Regions from separate parts of the Neorhizobium turbinariae genome, predicted to be linked through region 1. Evidence: predicted binding sites of a transcription regulator. Region 1 holds the regulator's gene; each other region holds the start of a gene.

Evidence for each region. The regulator LexA, encoded in region 1, represses DNA repair genes until DNA is damaged. The targets are predictions, from matches to a motif close to TGTTCNNNNTGTGTTCNG.
Region 2: dinB (DNA polymerase IV) is a predicted target of LexA. The motif match lies at 1,486-1,503, and genes of this name have one in related genera.
Region 3: M0654_RS10325 (YifB family Mg chelatase-like AAA ATPase) is a predicted target of LexA. The motif match lies at 2,038-2,055, and genes of this name have one in related genera.
Region 4: M0654_RS11745 (energy-coupling factor ABC transporter ATP-binding protein) is a predicted target of LexA. The motif match lies at 1,365-1,382, and genes of this name have one in related genera.

Annotation. Positions count from the first base shown of each region.
Region 1 covers NZ_JALPRY010000001.1:354,136-357,838, forward strand. Annotated here, with positions in the region: gene M0654_RS01630 (ComEC/Rec2 family competence protein) at 1-1,748, shown strand, start outside; gene lexA (transcriptional repressor LexA) at 1,729-2,451, opposite strand; gene M0654_RS01640 (VOC family protein) at 2,646-3,515, shown strand; gene kdsA (3-deoxy-8-phosphooctulonate synthase) at 3,519-3,703, shown strand, end outside.
Region 2 covers NZ_JALPRY010000007.1:79,428-83,130, forward strand. Annotated here, with positions in the region: gene M0654_RS05450 (hypothetical protein) at 1-302, shown strand, start outside; gene dinB (DNA polymerase IV) at 322-1,425, opposite strand; gene M0654_RS05460 (NYN domain-containing protein) at 1,610-2,371, shown strand; gene M0654_RS05465 (sensor histidine kinase) at 2,372-3,703, opposite strand, start outside.
Region 3 covers NZ_JALPRY010000010.1:351,272-354,974, forward strand. Annotated here, with positions in the region: gene cysK (cysteine synthase A) at 1-327, shown strand, start outside; gene M0654_RS10325 (YifB family Mg chelatase-like AAA ATPase) at 410-1,945, opposite strand; gene gshB (glutathione synthase) at 2,119-3,072, opposite strand; gene M0654_RS10335 (YraN family protein) at 3,168-3,551, opposite strand; gene rsmI (16S rRNA (cytidine(1402)-2'-O)-methyltransferase) at 3,538-3,703, opposite strand, start outside.
Region 4 covers NZ_JALPRY010000012.1:206,987-210,689, forward strand. Annotated here, with positions in the region: gene glgB (1,4-alpha-glucan branching protein GlgB) at 1-134, shown strand, start outside; gene M0654_RS11740 (winged helix-turn-helix domain-containing protein) at 135-1,328, opposite strand; gene M0654_RS11745 (energy-coupling factor ABC transporter ATP-binding protein) at 1,437-2,117, shown strand; gene M0654_RS11750 (energy-coupling factor transporter transmembrane component T family protein) at 2,114-2,743, shown strand; gene M0654_RS11755 (biotin transporter BioY) at 2,746-3,309, shown strand; gene M0654_RS11760 (acyl-CoA thioesterase) at 3,316-3,703, opposite strand, start outside.

The DNA.
Region 1 (3,703 bases):
TTGGCTTCTTTTATGGTGCGCCGAAGAAGGTCGAGCAGGCCGCGCCCGCCGAAGCCGGGTGGAATTTCGATACCAGGCGCTTCCTGTTTGGCCTGCGTGGCGCGATCGCCGAACGCATCCGCTCGGCTGTACTCGGAGATGCCGGTGCGTTCGCCGCCGCCATCGTTACCGACGAACGACGCGCCATATCCGCCGAAACCGTCGAGGCGCTACGTCTTTCGGGGCTGGCGCATATCGTGGCGATCTCGGGCCTCAACATGGCGCTTGCCGCCGGTATCTTCTTTATCGGCGTGCGCAGCGTGCTGTCGGTCTTCACAGGATTTGCCCAGCGTCACGCAATCAAGAAGATCGCAGCCGTCGGCGCTCTCGCCATGGCGACCGCCTACTACCTGATCTCCGGCTTTGGGGTGTCGGCGCAACGAGCCTACATCATGATGGCGGTGATGCTGGTCGCCGCGCTCCTGGACCGGCCCGCCATCAGCATGCGCAATGTTGCGATCTCCGCACTTGTCATCATGGCACTTACGCCGTCCGAGATCCTGGGCCCGAGCTTCCAGATGTCGTTTGCCGCGACGGCGGCGCTGGTTGCCGGTTACGCGCTCTGGAAGCGGCGCCGCGAGGGCAAGGATGCCGAGCACTTTCTGCTGCGTCACCCGCTGATGACGCCTTTGCTTGCGGGACTGACCTTCCTCTCCGGCATCTTCGTGACGTCTCTCATCGGCGGGTTGTCCACCTCGATCTATTCCATTGAACACTTTCATCGTCTCGCGACATACGGCCTTGCTGCCAACCTCGCGGCGATGCCGATCATTTCCTTCGTGGTAATGCCGGCAGGCCTGATCGGCATGCTGCTGATGCCGTTCGGGCTTGAATGGCCCTTCCTGACGGTGATGGGTTATGGTCTTGAAGCGGTCATCGCCGTTGCCAAACATGTTGCCGACTGGGGCGGCGATGTTCCTCTTGGGCGGCAGCATCCGTGGTTTCTTGCTGTCGCTACCGCCGGATTGTTGTTGCTCGTGCTCCTGCGCACGCGGCTGCGGCTTCTCGGGCTGCCGCTTCTTATGCTGGCGGTCATCTTGTCCTGGCAGGAACGGGCAAAACGGCTGCCGGATCTTCTGATCTCCGAGGATGGGACGCTGGTGGCGCTAACCCGTGGCCAGCAAGTAGCGACCAATCGTGCCCGTCCACCCGACTTTATCTTTGGCCAGTGGACGAGAGCGCTGACGCTGTCGCAGCCTTTGAAGCCGGATGTGAAGACCAGCCTGTCTCCGGGCGGCGACAATAATAGGCCTACTGAACCGTCTCGTGAGCGGCGGGCGCTGACGGAACAGGAAGTGGAGGCGGCCCGCTCTGCGATGCGATCAGCACCGGAAGGCGGGTTCAGCTGTGTCTCCAAGGCGTGGTGTGCGGCCAAAACCGATGGGAGCGTGACGGTCGCGGTGGTCGAGGATGGACGTTTCGCAGGCGCGGCGTGTGATGCCTCCGACATCGTCATAGCTCCAAGCGCCCGCTTCCACGAGTGTCGCTCCGGCGCGCTGATGATCAGCGGGCAAACGCTTCGAAAGGCAGGGGCGCTTGAGATCAACTTCAACCGCGCGAAGCAACGCGATCTTTGGACAGCAAGTGCTGCCATGGTCGGGCTCAGTCGCTCTTGGAACCGGCACCGCCATTACGACTGGCGGAGCAAAAGTTTCAGCGCGGAGCTGCCGGCGCCGCTTCGGGCTCTTCTCAGTGGTAGCGGCGAATAAGGCCGACGAGCTTGCCCTGAATCTTGACCCGGTCCGGCGGGAAGATGCGGGTTTCGTAAGCCGGGTTGGCAGCCTCCAGCGCGATCGAGCCGCCGCGACGACGGAAGCGCTTCAACGTTGCTTCTTCATCATCAACAAGCGCCACGATAATGTCGCCCGGATTGGCGGTGCTGCCGTTGCGGATCACCACCGTATCGCCATCGAGAATGCCGGCCTCGATCATCGAGTCGCCCTTGACCTCAAGCGCGTAATGCTCGCCCGCACCGAGCATCTCGGCTGGTACGGTAATATCGTGGGTGTTGTTCTGGATCGCCGAAATCGGCACGCCGGCCGCGATGCGTCCCATGACGGGGACAGTCGCCGAATTGGAATTGTCGGCCGCGGCGGGTGCAGGTTTGGCGGACGCGGTAGACGCTGACGGTTTACCAAGGCTGCCTTCGATCACACTCGGCGAGAAACCGCGGCGGGGCTGCATGCTGGGGGAGTAGGCCTCAGGGAGCTTGATGACTTCCAGGGCCCGGGCGCGGTTTGGAAGCCGGCGAATGAAGCCGCGTTCCTCAAGCGCTGTGATCAACCGGTGGATGCCAGACTTCGATGCGAGATCAAGTGCGTCCTTCATCTCGTCGAAAGATGGCGGTACGCCTGACTCCTTCATTCGTTCGTGAATGAAAAGCAGCAATTCCTGTTGTTTGCGCGTCAGCATGTCAGCACCCCAAGAGTCGGAAACAAATCCAGAACAGACACTATCTGTTCAGTATGTGTTCCGCAAGTGGCTAAATATCCGTGAAGTCATATGCATTTTTGTTGATCAGGAGCCGGTGATCTGGCCGTGAGAGCACTTGCTGCTGGCGTCGCGGTTGCCAATTTAAAAGGCCGGTTCTGGCTCGGGGGTATGACGTGAACGCAAGAGCAATCGATCATCTGGTCCTACCGGTGAAGGATCTGGCAGTGACGCGGGCGCGCCTTGGTGACCTTGGGTTCACGGTTGCACCCGATGCGCTGCACCCATTTGGCACCGCCAACGCCTGTGTTTTCCTGCGGGATGGGAGTTATCTGGAGCCGCTCGCATTCGCCAATCGTCGTCAGGCCGCAGCGGCTGCGAAGCGTGGCAATGTGTTCACCGAGCGCAATCTTGCCTTCTGTCGCACGAGGCATCGGGAGGGGCTTTCAGCCATCGTGCTCGCCACCGATGATGCGCAGGCGGATCATACCGCTTTCACGGCGCAGGGCATATCCGGCGGCGAGATGCTGGAGTTCGCCCGGCCGATGAAGCTTCCGGATGGCACGGAATCGGAGGCACGCTTTCGTCTCGCCTTTGCGGCCGACTCGCAGTCACCCAATTTCTTTCTGTTCTCCTGTCAGAGATTGAATCCACTGCCTTCGGGGCGGGAGGAACTGCTGAGCCATGCGAACGCGGTGATCGGCATCAGCGAGATCATCCTGGGTGCATCACAGCCCGATGCGGCCGTGCCGCTATTGGCGCAGGTGTTCGAGCATGAGCAGGATGAGTTGGGCGCCGGTTTCGTGGCAGCGAACGGCGTCCGTACACGGGTGATGTCCGACGATGACCTGGGGCTGCATTTCCTTCTTCCACCTCAAGCTGGCGGGGAAGGGCTGCAGGGCTGCGCCGTGATCTTCAAGACTACCGATCTTGCCGTGACAGAGATTACCCTTGCTGCTAATGACGTCGCATTCATCCGCCGAGAGGGCCGGGTGCTTGTTTCGGCAGCGCCCGGTCAGGGCGTTCTGTTCGGGTTTGAGGAATAGATCATGGAAGTTGCGGCCAATTCTCGTGTGCTCGTTGGTGAAGGCGCGGGCCAGGTTGTCTTCGCTCAGGATGCAAGGCTTTCGCTGATCGCCGGCCCCTGCCAGATGGAAACACGCGAGCACGCCTTCGACATTGCCGGCACGCTCAAGGAGCTCTGCGCCGAACTTGGCATCGGGCTGGTCTACAA
Region 2 (3,703 bases), on a different contig from region 1:
GTTCTTGCCGTGCGCTTGTTGTCGTGACGCGCGGCTTCAATGCCAAGGTCAAGACGTCCGGCAACTCCTATTCCGGCACCTATGTCGGTGTATCAGGCAAGCCTTCCACTCTCTCGGGCAGCCGGAAGGGTAACACGATCAATCTCAACGTCACCTGGGCGAACGAGATGTATGGTGACCGGAAGGCGACCATGACCATCCAGAAGGTTGGAAACAATGGCTTGCGCATCCGCACGATCGATCGTCATCCGTCGTCCGGCAAGTCCATCGTCACGACCCATCTTGACTTGCGGCGAAGCTGATCGCTCTGGCGGAGCAGAACTAGAGGCCAAGGTCGAACTGCTGTTCCGTCACCGTTGCGTTCCGCCGTTCAAGCGAGGAGAGGGTGACGCCAAGCAGCCGCACGCCCTTGTCGCTTAGAAACTCGCCTGCGAGGATCGTGTTGCAGATCTCGCGGATCATTTTGGCCGACTCGATCGGCGTAGCGGTTGATCGGCTCCGCGTCACCTGCCGGAAGTCCGCATACTTGATCTTCACCGTTACAGTTCGCGGCCGTATGTCGTTTGCCTCGCAATAGCGCCAGACCTTGTCGATCAGCGGTATGACCTCGGTTTCCGCCGCTTCCAGGCTATGGATGTCCTGCGAGAACGTGTCCTCAGCACCCACGGACTTCCGCACCCGGTCTGGCCGCACCTGCCGCTCATCGATCCCCCGCGACAGTCCGTAGAAGTAGGGACCGGATTTGCCGAAGTGCTGGACCAGGAAGTCGAGCGACTTCGACTTGAGGTCGGCGCCGGTCTTGATGCCGAGCCGGTGCATCTTTTCGGCTGTCGCTGGGCCGACGCCGTGAAACTTCTTGATCGGAAGGGCCTCCATGAAAGCCGGCCCGTACTTTGGCGTGATCACCGCCTGGCCGTTCGGTTTGTTGAGGTCGCTCGCCATCTTCGCCAGGAATTTGCAGTAAGAGATCCCGGCAGAGGCGTTGAGGCCGGTGACCTGCTTGATCTTTGCCCTGATTTCCTGCGCGATCTCCGTAGCGACCTGCATGCCCTTCAGGTTTTCCGTCACGTCGAGATAGGCCTCATCGAGCGATAAGGGTTCTATCAACGGCGTATATTCCAAAAAGATCTCCCGGATCTGCAGCGACACCGCCTTGTAGACGTCAAACCGCGGCCGCACGAAGATGAGGTCCGGGCACTTCCGCATTGCCGTAACGGAGGCCATGGCCGAATGGATGCCAAACCTGCGAGCCTCATAACTTGCAGCAGCCACGACGCCACGAGCCTGCCCATGGCCGACGGCGACCGGCTTGCCTCGGAGTTCAGGATTATCGCGCTGTTCGACGGAGGCATAAAAGGCATCCATGTCTACATGGATGATCTTCCGGATCGGCCGCGCGTCGTTCTGGTCAGGCACCGCGCCCATCAAACCTGCCTGTCCTCTTCATCCGCGTTGCCAAGGTCTTGCTGTTCAATCGCTACCTAATGGAACAGATACGGAACATCAATGACTATCAACCGCGACCGGAAAATGTCGCCGCCCACCGATTGCAACCGGGGGTAACCTCATCCATCTTCGCACACGACTATGTCGCTCCGGAGCTTGCTGCATGCCACAGCCACGTCCGCCACGTCTTGCGGTGCTCATCGATGCGGAGAACGCATCGGCCCGGATTGTCGACGGGCTGTTCGACGAGATTGCCAAGATCGGCGAGGCGAGTGTCAGGCGCATCTATGGCGACTTTACCAGCAGCCGCTCCAGACCATGGATCGACGTGTTGGCGCGGCATGCGATTATCCCTCAGCAACAGTTTGCCTATACGACGGGCAAGAATGCCTCGGACATCACGCTCGTGATCGACGCGATGGATCTGTTGCATAGCGGTCGGTTCGACGGCTTTTGCCTCGTCTCCTCCGATAGCGATTTCACCCGCCTTGCTTCCCGTATCCGCGAACAAGGCGTGGATGTGTTCGGTTTTGGCGAACAGAAGACGCTGGAGAGCTTCCGCCAGGCCTGCCGGCGCTTCATCTACACAGGAAACCTCATACCGCATCAAACGGTAGAGGGGGCAGATGCTGCCCCACCCGCACCGCCACTTCAGCCACTGAGTGCCGCCACGCGTATCATCAGGAAAGTGATCGCCCAGATGGAAACGGAAGATGGATGGGTGTCTTTGGGCCCTGTTGGAAGTCAACTGGGGAACATGGCGTCAGACTTCGACCCGCGAACCTTCGGGTTCAAGAAACTGAGCGACCTGGTCAAGAAGACGAATGCCTTCGACGTCGATCATGTAGAGGGGCGACCTCTGCGTATCAGGTTGAAACAGCAGCCAAAACCGGTGCAGGTCAAGGCCGCTAACGGATCAGCGTGATCAGCTTCTTCCGCCAGAAGCGCGTTTGGGGCTGCTGGCGGGAGTATCTGCCTGATTGTCGCGCTTCCGCACCTCGTGATCTCCGCCGCTCATCGAGAGCGCCGCATACGGGACACGGATCTCGCATTCTACCCCTCCCGGCTTGAAGTGCCAGGCGACATCGCCGCCGACGCTCTTGGCGAATGCCATCTTGATCATCCGTGACCCAAATCCCTTGCGGGCCGGTTCCGCCACAGGCGGGCCATTGCGCTCAACCCACCGGAACACCAGTTGCTCTGGATCGGTTGCAGCGTCATGGCGCCAAGTGATTTCCACTTCGCCCGCGCTGTTGCTGAGCGCCCCGTATTTCGTGGCGTTGGTGCAGAGCTCATGAATGGACAGCGCAAACGGCAAGATCAGTTGCGACGGCAGCCGCACGTCTGGTCCCTGGACCTTGAAACGCTCGCTACCATTGCGGAACGGCGAGGTCGCCAGGTTGTCGACCAGGTCGTGCACTCTGACGCTGGTCCAGTTCGTTTGTGTGAGCAGGGATTGCACGCGCGCGAGCGCCGTCAGGCGTTGCTCGAAATCACTGTAGCGGGATTTTTCGACATGCCGTCTCAGCGTGTTGGAGGCGATGGCACTGACGACAGCGAAGGAGTTCTTCATCCGATGCGCCAGTTCCTGCAGCAGAAGATGGCGTTGCTCGCGACTGCGCTCCCTTTCGATCGCAAGCGAAGCAATCTTGACGAGCAGTGTGACGATCTCGATGTCCCGTGACTCCGGTGAGCGGGGCTCGCGGTGATAAACCGCAAAAGTCCCTAAAACCGTGTTCATGCGTGACATGATCGGGGTGGACCAGCAGGCTCGGAGTTGGTGCTGCCGCGCCAAGGCGCGAAAATCTTCCCATTCGGGAGCTGTCTCGACATCGGCAACATAAACTGGCTGTGCGCGGAATGCGGCCGATCCACATGAGCCGGTCGATGGTCCGATCTCCAATCCGTCGATCGCCTGGTTGTAGCTGTCGGGCAGGCTGGGTGCGGCACAATGGCGGAGACGCTTGCCATCGTCATCGAGCAGAAGAACGGATGCGAGGACGGTATTGTCTGAATACACCTCAATTGTCCGGGCAACGCTGGAAAGCGTCTCGGCCAGCGGCTTGTCTTCTGCGATCAAGGTCAGCGTGTCGTTTTCGGCGCTGATCAGCCGCATCTGTCGCTCGGTCTGCTTCTGGCGCTCCTGCGAACGCCGCAGCAGGCGCCGATACTCATCCGAAATCCAGATGATGAGGCCGGAGATCAGCGCGTATTGAAGCAGGCCGGTGACGGAGAACTGCTCGGGCACATGCTCCAC
Region 3 (3,703 bases), on a different contig from region 1:
GAGCCGGAAGAGTCCCCGGTTCTGTCAGGCGGCCAGCCGGGTCCGCACAAGATCCAGGGCATTGGTGCCGGCTTCGCACCGAAAATCCTCGACACGGACGTTTATGACGAAGTCGTCACCATCAACAGCGCCGACGCGATGGAAACCGCGCGGCTCGTTGCCAAGCTCGAAGGCGTGCCGGTCGGCATTTCTTCCGGGGCCGCGCTGGCGGCGGCAATCCGCGTCGGCAGCCGCGAGGAAAATGCCGGCAAGAACATTGTCGTGATCATCCCCTCCTTCGCCGAACGTTACCTGTCGACGGCGCTCTTCGAAGGCCTCGGCAACTAATCTCGCCTACTGGCGGACATGATCCTTCCCGAGGATCATGTCCGCACTTACCGCGATGCGAGGCCCGCGATGCCGGGCCTCCTCACGCCGTCGCCATGGCGAGCCGCTCCCCTGCCATCCGGTAGGAAATGGCCTCGGCGATGTGGATGCGGCCGACGGTGTCACGATCATCAAGGTCGGCAAGCGTGCGCGCCACCTTCAGCACCCGATGATAGCCGCGGGCCGAAAACTTCATCTTTTCTGCTGCATCACGCAGCAACTGCAGCCCGCCCGCATCCGGCTCGGCGATCGTTTCGATCAGCGCTGTCGAGCACCGCGCGTTCGTTGATACGCCCAGGGCGCCCGCATTCTCGAACCGCTCCCTTTGCCGCTCGCGTGCCGCCGCAACCCGACGCGCCACATCCGCACTTCGCTCCGCAGGCGCCGGCCGAATGAGATCGGCCGCCGAAACCGCCGGCACATCGATGCGGATGTCGATGCGATCCATCAGCGGACCGGATATGCGCGCCTGGTAGTCGGCAGCGCATCTTGGCCCGCGTGCACAGCTATGGCCCGGTTCGCCTGCCATGCCGCATTTGCAGGGGTTCATGGCTGCGACGAGTTGGATGTTGGCCGGATAGGTGACGCGGTGGTTGGCGCGGGCAATGATGCATTCGCCGCTTTCCAGCGGCTGGCGCAGCGCGTCGAGCACCTGCGGCGAGAACTCGGGGAACTCGTCGAGAAACAACACGCCGTGATGGGCAAGCGAGGTCTCGCCCGGCTTTGCACGCAGCCCGCCGCCGATCAGCGCCGCCATGGTCGCCGAATGATGCGGCGTACGGTAGGGGCGGCGATCCGACAGCTTGCCGCCCGAGAGCTGACCAGCGATCGAGTGGATCATCGACACCTCGAGAAGCTCGGAGGCCGAAAGCGGCGGCAGGATCGACGGCAGGCGCGCCGCGAGCATGGATTTCCCTGACCCTGGAGGCCCGACCATCAACAGGTTGTGCCCACCAGCCGCCGCGACTTCCAGCGCCCGCTTGGCGCTTTCCTGTCCCTTGATATCCACGAGGTCCGGCAGGTTGGACGGCAGGGCGCGTACCGCGGGCTGTGGCCGCGAGATGACCTGGGTGCCGCGAAAATGGTTGGCGAGCGCAATCAGGCTGCGCGGCGCGATGATGTCGATATCGGCTCCCGCCCAGGCGGCTTCCGCCCCGCTGTCGGCCGGGCAGATCAGGCCCTTGCCCAGCGCGTTGGCGCCGATCGCCGCCGGCAAGGCGCCCGCCACAGGTGCCAGCGTGCCATCAAGGTTCAGCTCGCCCAAAACGACATAATCGGCAACGGCATCACCCGGTATGGCACCGAGCGCCGCCATCAAACCAAGCGCGATGGGGAAGTCGAAGTGCGAGCCCTCTTTCGGCAGATCTGCGGGCGCGAGATTGACGGTGACCTTCTTGGGCGGCATCGCAAGCCCCGAGGCATGAAGGGCCGCCTGGACCCGCTCGCGGCTTTCCGCCACCGCCTTGTCCGGCAGGCCCACGATATGCATGCCCATCTTGCCGGGCCCGACCATGACCTGGACATCGACGGGAACGCCCTCAATGCCCTGGAATGCCACCGTGCTCACACGCGCTACCATGCTTCCCGCTCCCAAACATCATGTCCGGAACGTCGGCGTGGGTCGCTTTCCGTGCCAGCGACGACAATCTGGCACAGAAGAACTTCCAGTTCAAGAACATTGCATGAACATCGGCCACGATTTTGCACGCAAAACGCGCAGCCGGTTGCAACCGGAGAACAGGTGCGAACGCGTCAGCCGGCGCGCTTGGCGTCGATCGCGTCCCAGAGCAGGCTGGCCACGTCGGCACCGCCGAACTTCTTCACTTCACGAATGCCGGTCGGAGAGGTGACGTTGATCTCCGTCATGTAGTCTCCGATCACGTCTATGCCGACGAAGATGAAGCCGCGCTCGCGCAGTGCCGGCCCGATCCGGGCGCAGATTTCCTTTTCGCGCGTCGTGAGTTCGGTCGGCTCGGCGCGCCCGCCGACATGCATGTTGGAGCGGCTGTCGGTTTCGGCCGGCACTCGGTTGATCGCGCCCACCGGCTCGCCGTCGACAAGCAGGATGCGCTTGTCGCCCTGGCGCACCGCCGGGAGATAGGCCTGCGCGATATAGGGTTCGCCGCGATACATCTGCGCAAACATCTCAAGCAGCGAGGTGAAGTTGCGGTCATCACGGGCGGAATGGAACACGCCGGCCCCACCGTTGCCGTAGAGCGGCTTCAGGATGATGTCACCGAGTTCATGGCGGAAACGGGCAATCTCGGCGGCATCGCGCGAGATCAATGTCGGCGGCATCAGGTCCGCGAACTCGGTCACGAAGATCTTTTCCGGTGAATTGCGCACCCAGGCGGGGTCGTTCACCACCAGTGTCTTCGGGTGGATGCGCTCCAGCAGATGCGTCGAGGTGATGTAGCCCATGTCGAAGGGCGGATCCTGGCGCAGATGCACCACGTCCATGGTCGACAGATCAACGCGCTCCTTTTCGCCGAGCGTGAAGTGGTCACCCTTGATGTCGCGAACCTGCAGCGGCTCAAGCGCCGCGAATATCTTGCCGTCGCGCATGGTCAGCCGGTCCGGCGTGTAGTGGAACAGCTCGTAGCCGCGCGACTGCGCCTCGAGCGCCATGGCGAAGGTGGAGTCACCGGCAATCTTGATGCCGGAGATGTGGTCCATCTGGAATGCGACCTTGCGGATTTTCGCCATGACATGAGCCCCCTGAATTTGGCTCGCCTGATGTAGGATGAGCCGCCACCAAAGGCAACCCAAACAGGCTGCGAGACCTCCGTGACCGAGGCAGCCTAGAAGGCGTCGGGAAAATGCCGAGGCAGACGGCCCGGCAGCACTGCGACCACATCGTAGCGGTACGACAGGCGCCCGCCGTCCCGGCGCCTGGAAAGCCAGACCTCGCTTGCCGCCCGGATGCGGTGCTGCGCACCATAGGAGACGGCATCGAGTGCCGCCCCCTCGTGCTTGCGGGCCTTGACCTCGACGAAAGCAATAAGGTCACCCTTCCTGATGATCAGGTCGATTTCACCGCGCCTGGTGCGATAGCGCATGGCGAGCACCCGATAGCCCTTGGCCATCAGCCAGGCGGCGGCGAGATATTCTGCGAAATGGCCACGGCGCTCGGCGCGCTGCCGCTTTTCCGTTGCCTGGGGCGGGCGGGCCTCAGGCCCCCTCACCCGCTTCACCCTTCAGATCGAGAAGCCGCTGGTAAAGATCCTTCTTCGCCAGCCCCGTTGCGCGCGCCGCCTCGGCCGCAGCCTTGGATGCCGGCATCTGGCTTGCCAACTGCCGCAGCATGGCATCCACCTCCAGCGCGCCCGGCGCTTCT
Region 4 (3,703 bases), on a different contig from region 1:
CCGGGATCTATGGCGGGTCGAATTTCGGCCAGACGGAAGCGTGGACGGAAGACATCCCGTGCCATGGCCGCGGTCAGTCGATCTCGCTGAACCTGCCGCCGCTCGCCACCGTCTTCCTGCGCTGGCGAGCCTGATCAGGTGTCTCGCCAACCGCTCAGATAGGTGACCTTATCGACGCCGGCGAAGCGCCCCACACGCAAGAGTTCTGCGTCGAGCTTCTCCAGGCGCCCGGCGGAGGGGCGCACGCCCTTTTCCAGCCACAGCTTCCTCACATTGAGGCTGCCTGCCTTGCGGTCGGCCTTCATGTCGATGCGGCCGATCATCCGCGCACCTTCCATGAGCGGAAAGACGTAATATCCATATTGCCGCTTCGGCTCCGGCACGAAGACCTCGATGCGATAGGAGAAGTTGAACAGGCGCTCGGCGCGGTCGCGATTGCGCAACAGCGGGTCGAAGGGGCTGAGGACACGCACCCGCGCCGGCGGCTCCGGCACATCGCCAAGGGCTTCCGGAAAACCGGCGAGCGCGAACGAAGCGCGAGGACGACTGCCGTCGGCAGTCTCGATCAGCACTTCCGCCAGTTCGTCGCGATGCGCCTTCACCCAGTCCTTCGCCTCGTCCGGCGTGACGAGATCCCAGAAGGCGGCGAGCTCGCCCGAGGTGGCAAAGCCGAGACGACGCAGAGCACTGCGACAGGCCCAGTCGATGAACTCCTCGTGGCTCACTTCCGGCTCGTGGTGCTGCGGCTGGATCACCCGCTCCGTCAGGTCGTAGATCTTCTGGAAGTTCTCGCGGCCGGCAATCGCCAGCTTGCCGGTGTGCCAGTAATATTCGAGCGCTGTCTTGTTCGGGTGCCAGTTCCACCAGCCGCCGGACTTGTGCTCTTCGGCCTTGAGTTCACGCGACATGATCGCGCCGTTTTCGGCAATGTAGCGGAACGTATCCTCGAAGGCGGAATCGAAGCCTTCGCCGTGCCACTTGCGCCAGCGCTCGGCGATGATCGGCTCGCGGCGGCGAAACCTGTGTTTCCAATAGCGGAAGAAGCGCGCCGGGATGATCGAGGCATCATGCGTCCAGTGCTCGAAAAGCTCGCGATCCTTCTCGAGCAGCGCCGTCAGGTGCTCGCGCCGATAGGTCTGGTTGCGCGAAAACAAGATCATGTGGTGGGCGCGCTCCACCGTCGCGATGCTGTCGACCTGCACAAAGCCGAGGTCATCGATGAGCTGCAGCAGGGCCTGCTTGTTCAGCGACCGCGTCGGTGACGCCGACAGCTGCTGTCGCTCCAGAAAGATCCTTCGTGCCTGGTCATTCGCAATGAGAATCGCCATGGAGGAAAGACTAGAATGCCGAGGCCGAGGTTGCAATGTTCACGTTCAGTTCTGCATTTCCCTCCCCGTCGTTACGGTCTATAGAGGCGGCGAACGCGAGGGGTGCCCTTGGACATTCGTTTTGAACAGGCAGAAGCACGGTTCGAGGGACGCACCGTTCTTCATCCGCTGACCCTTACGCTCAGCGAGCGGCGGATCGGCATCATCGGCCTTAACGGCTCCGGCAAGACAACGTTTGCCCGCATGATCAACGGGCTTGTCACGCCCGCAGCCGGACGCGTCACCGTCAACGGCTTCGATACGGCAAGCGATGGGGAGCAGGTGCGCTCGGCGGCGGGCTTCATCTTCCAGAACCCGCAGAACCAGATCGTCCTGCCGATCCTCAAGGAAGACATCGCGCTTGGGCTCACCAGCCGGAAACTCTCGCGGGAGGAAAAGCAGGCGGAAGTGAACGCCGTGCTCGCTCGTTTCGGGATCGAGCATCTGGCGGACCGGCGCGTTCATGAGCTTTCGGGTGGCGAACTGCAGCTCGCGGCGCTCGCCTCGGTACTGGTGACGCGACCTGAAATCCTCATCATGGACGAGCCGACCAACCAGCTCGACCTGCGCAATCGGGCCCTGGTGGAAAAGACCGTGCATTCGCTCGAAGAAAACGTCCTCGTCATCAGCCACGATCTGGATTTGATCGCCGGCTTCGACCGCGTCCTGCTGTTCCACGAAGGCCGGCTGCTGGCCGATGGCGAGCCGCCGGCTGTCATCGACCAGTACCGGACGCTCTGCGCCGCATGAAGACGCTTTACGTTCAAGGCGACACCTGGCTGCACCGGCTTTCGCCGGGCCTCAAGCTTGGCGGCCTTGCCGTCTTCAGCCTGCTGCTTTTCGTGACCGCTTCCCCGGTGGTGCTGGCGGCTGCTGTTTTCCTTGCCGGCGCAATTCACGCGTCGATGTGCTTCGGCGTGGCGCGGACATGGCAGCAGTTGCGGGTGATTCTGCTTTCCATCTCCATCCTCACAGTCTTCACGCTGCTTCTGAACGGCCCGGCGGACGCGCTCGCTGTTTTCCTGAGGCTGGTGGCACTTGCGGTCCTCGCTGCAACTATAACGGCAACCACGAGCACGGCCGAGTTCATCGACACGATCACCGCGGGCGCACGCCCACTCGAGCGCATCGGGCTGGTCAAGGCGGCGGATCTTGGTCTTGCCATCGGCCTCGTGGTGCGTTTCGTGCCGGAAGTGCTGGCCCGGTACGAAGCGATCCGCGATGCCCACCACGCGCGCGGGTTGAAACAGCGACCGCTAACGCTCGCGGTGCCGCTGATCATCCAGACGCTGCGCCATGCCGACGAGATTGCCGCCGCCATTGACGCTCGCGGCATCCGCGGGCAGAACAACCGCAAACTCGGCGAAGGGAGCTGAACATGGCTACACGGGATCTCGTTCTGGCAGCGCTTTTCGCAGCCATCATCGTCGCACTCGGCCTCGTGCCGCCGATCATGCTGGGCTTCATCCCGGTGCCGATCACCGCTCAGTCGCTCGGCGTCATGCTGGCCGGCGTCATCCTCGGCGCAAAGCGCGGCGGGCTTGCCGTTCTGCTGGTGCTCGTCCTCGTCGCAATCGGGTTGCCGGTTCTTTCGGGCGGCCGCGGCGGCCTTGCCACCTTTGTCCTGCCGACCGCTGGCTACCTTGTGGGCTGGTTCTTTGCCGCCGTTGCGATCGGCTATTGCTCGGAGCGCTTCGTCGGCCGTTCGCAAAGCGCACTCGTGCAGGTCACCGGCTTCTTCATGGCAGCGATGATCGGCGGCGTCGTGATCCTCCACGGTCTCGGCATCCTGTGGCTGGCCTATGGCACCGGCACCGGGCTCAGCACCGCGTTCCTGGGCGACCTGGCCTTCATTCCCGGCGACATCCTGAAGGCGGCAATCGCGGCGCTTGCCGGTCGCGCCGTCATGGTCGGTTACCCGCTGCTGCCGCAGCGCGCCTGAGCCAAGCTAATCCAGGTACTGGTAGAGCCAGTCGCGCAGTTCCTCGGGAAGGGCCACCGGCTCACGGCTTTCCGCATCGCAGGCGCACCACAGGATTTCGGCTTCCGCCACGGCTTCCGAACCGCGCATCATGCGGACAAGGAAGCCCGCCGACTTGCCGCCGATCTTGCTGACGCCAACGGTTGTGTGAACGACATCGCCGAGCTTCAGCGGCGAATGGAAGTTGCAGGTGACCTTGCCGATGGTGAAGAACGGGTCGCTCGGCTGCGCATCGCGCCGACGCCAGAACTCCGCCACCGCTTCCTCGGCCCGGGAAACATATGCGGCCCGAAACATCTCGCCGTTCATATCCACATCGCGGAACGGAACCCGGAACTCGAACGGTTTTTTCGTG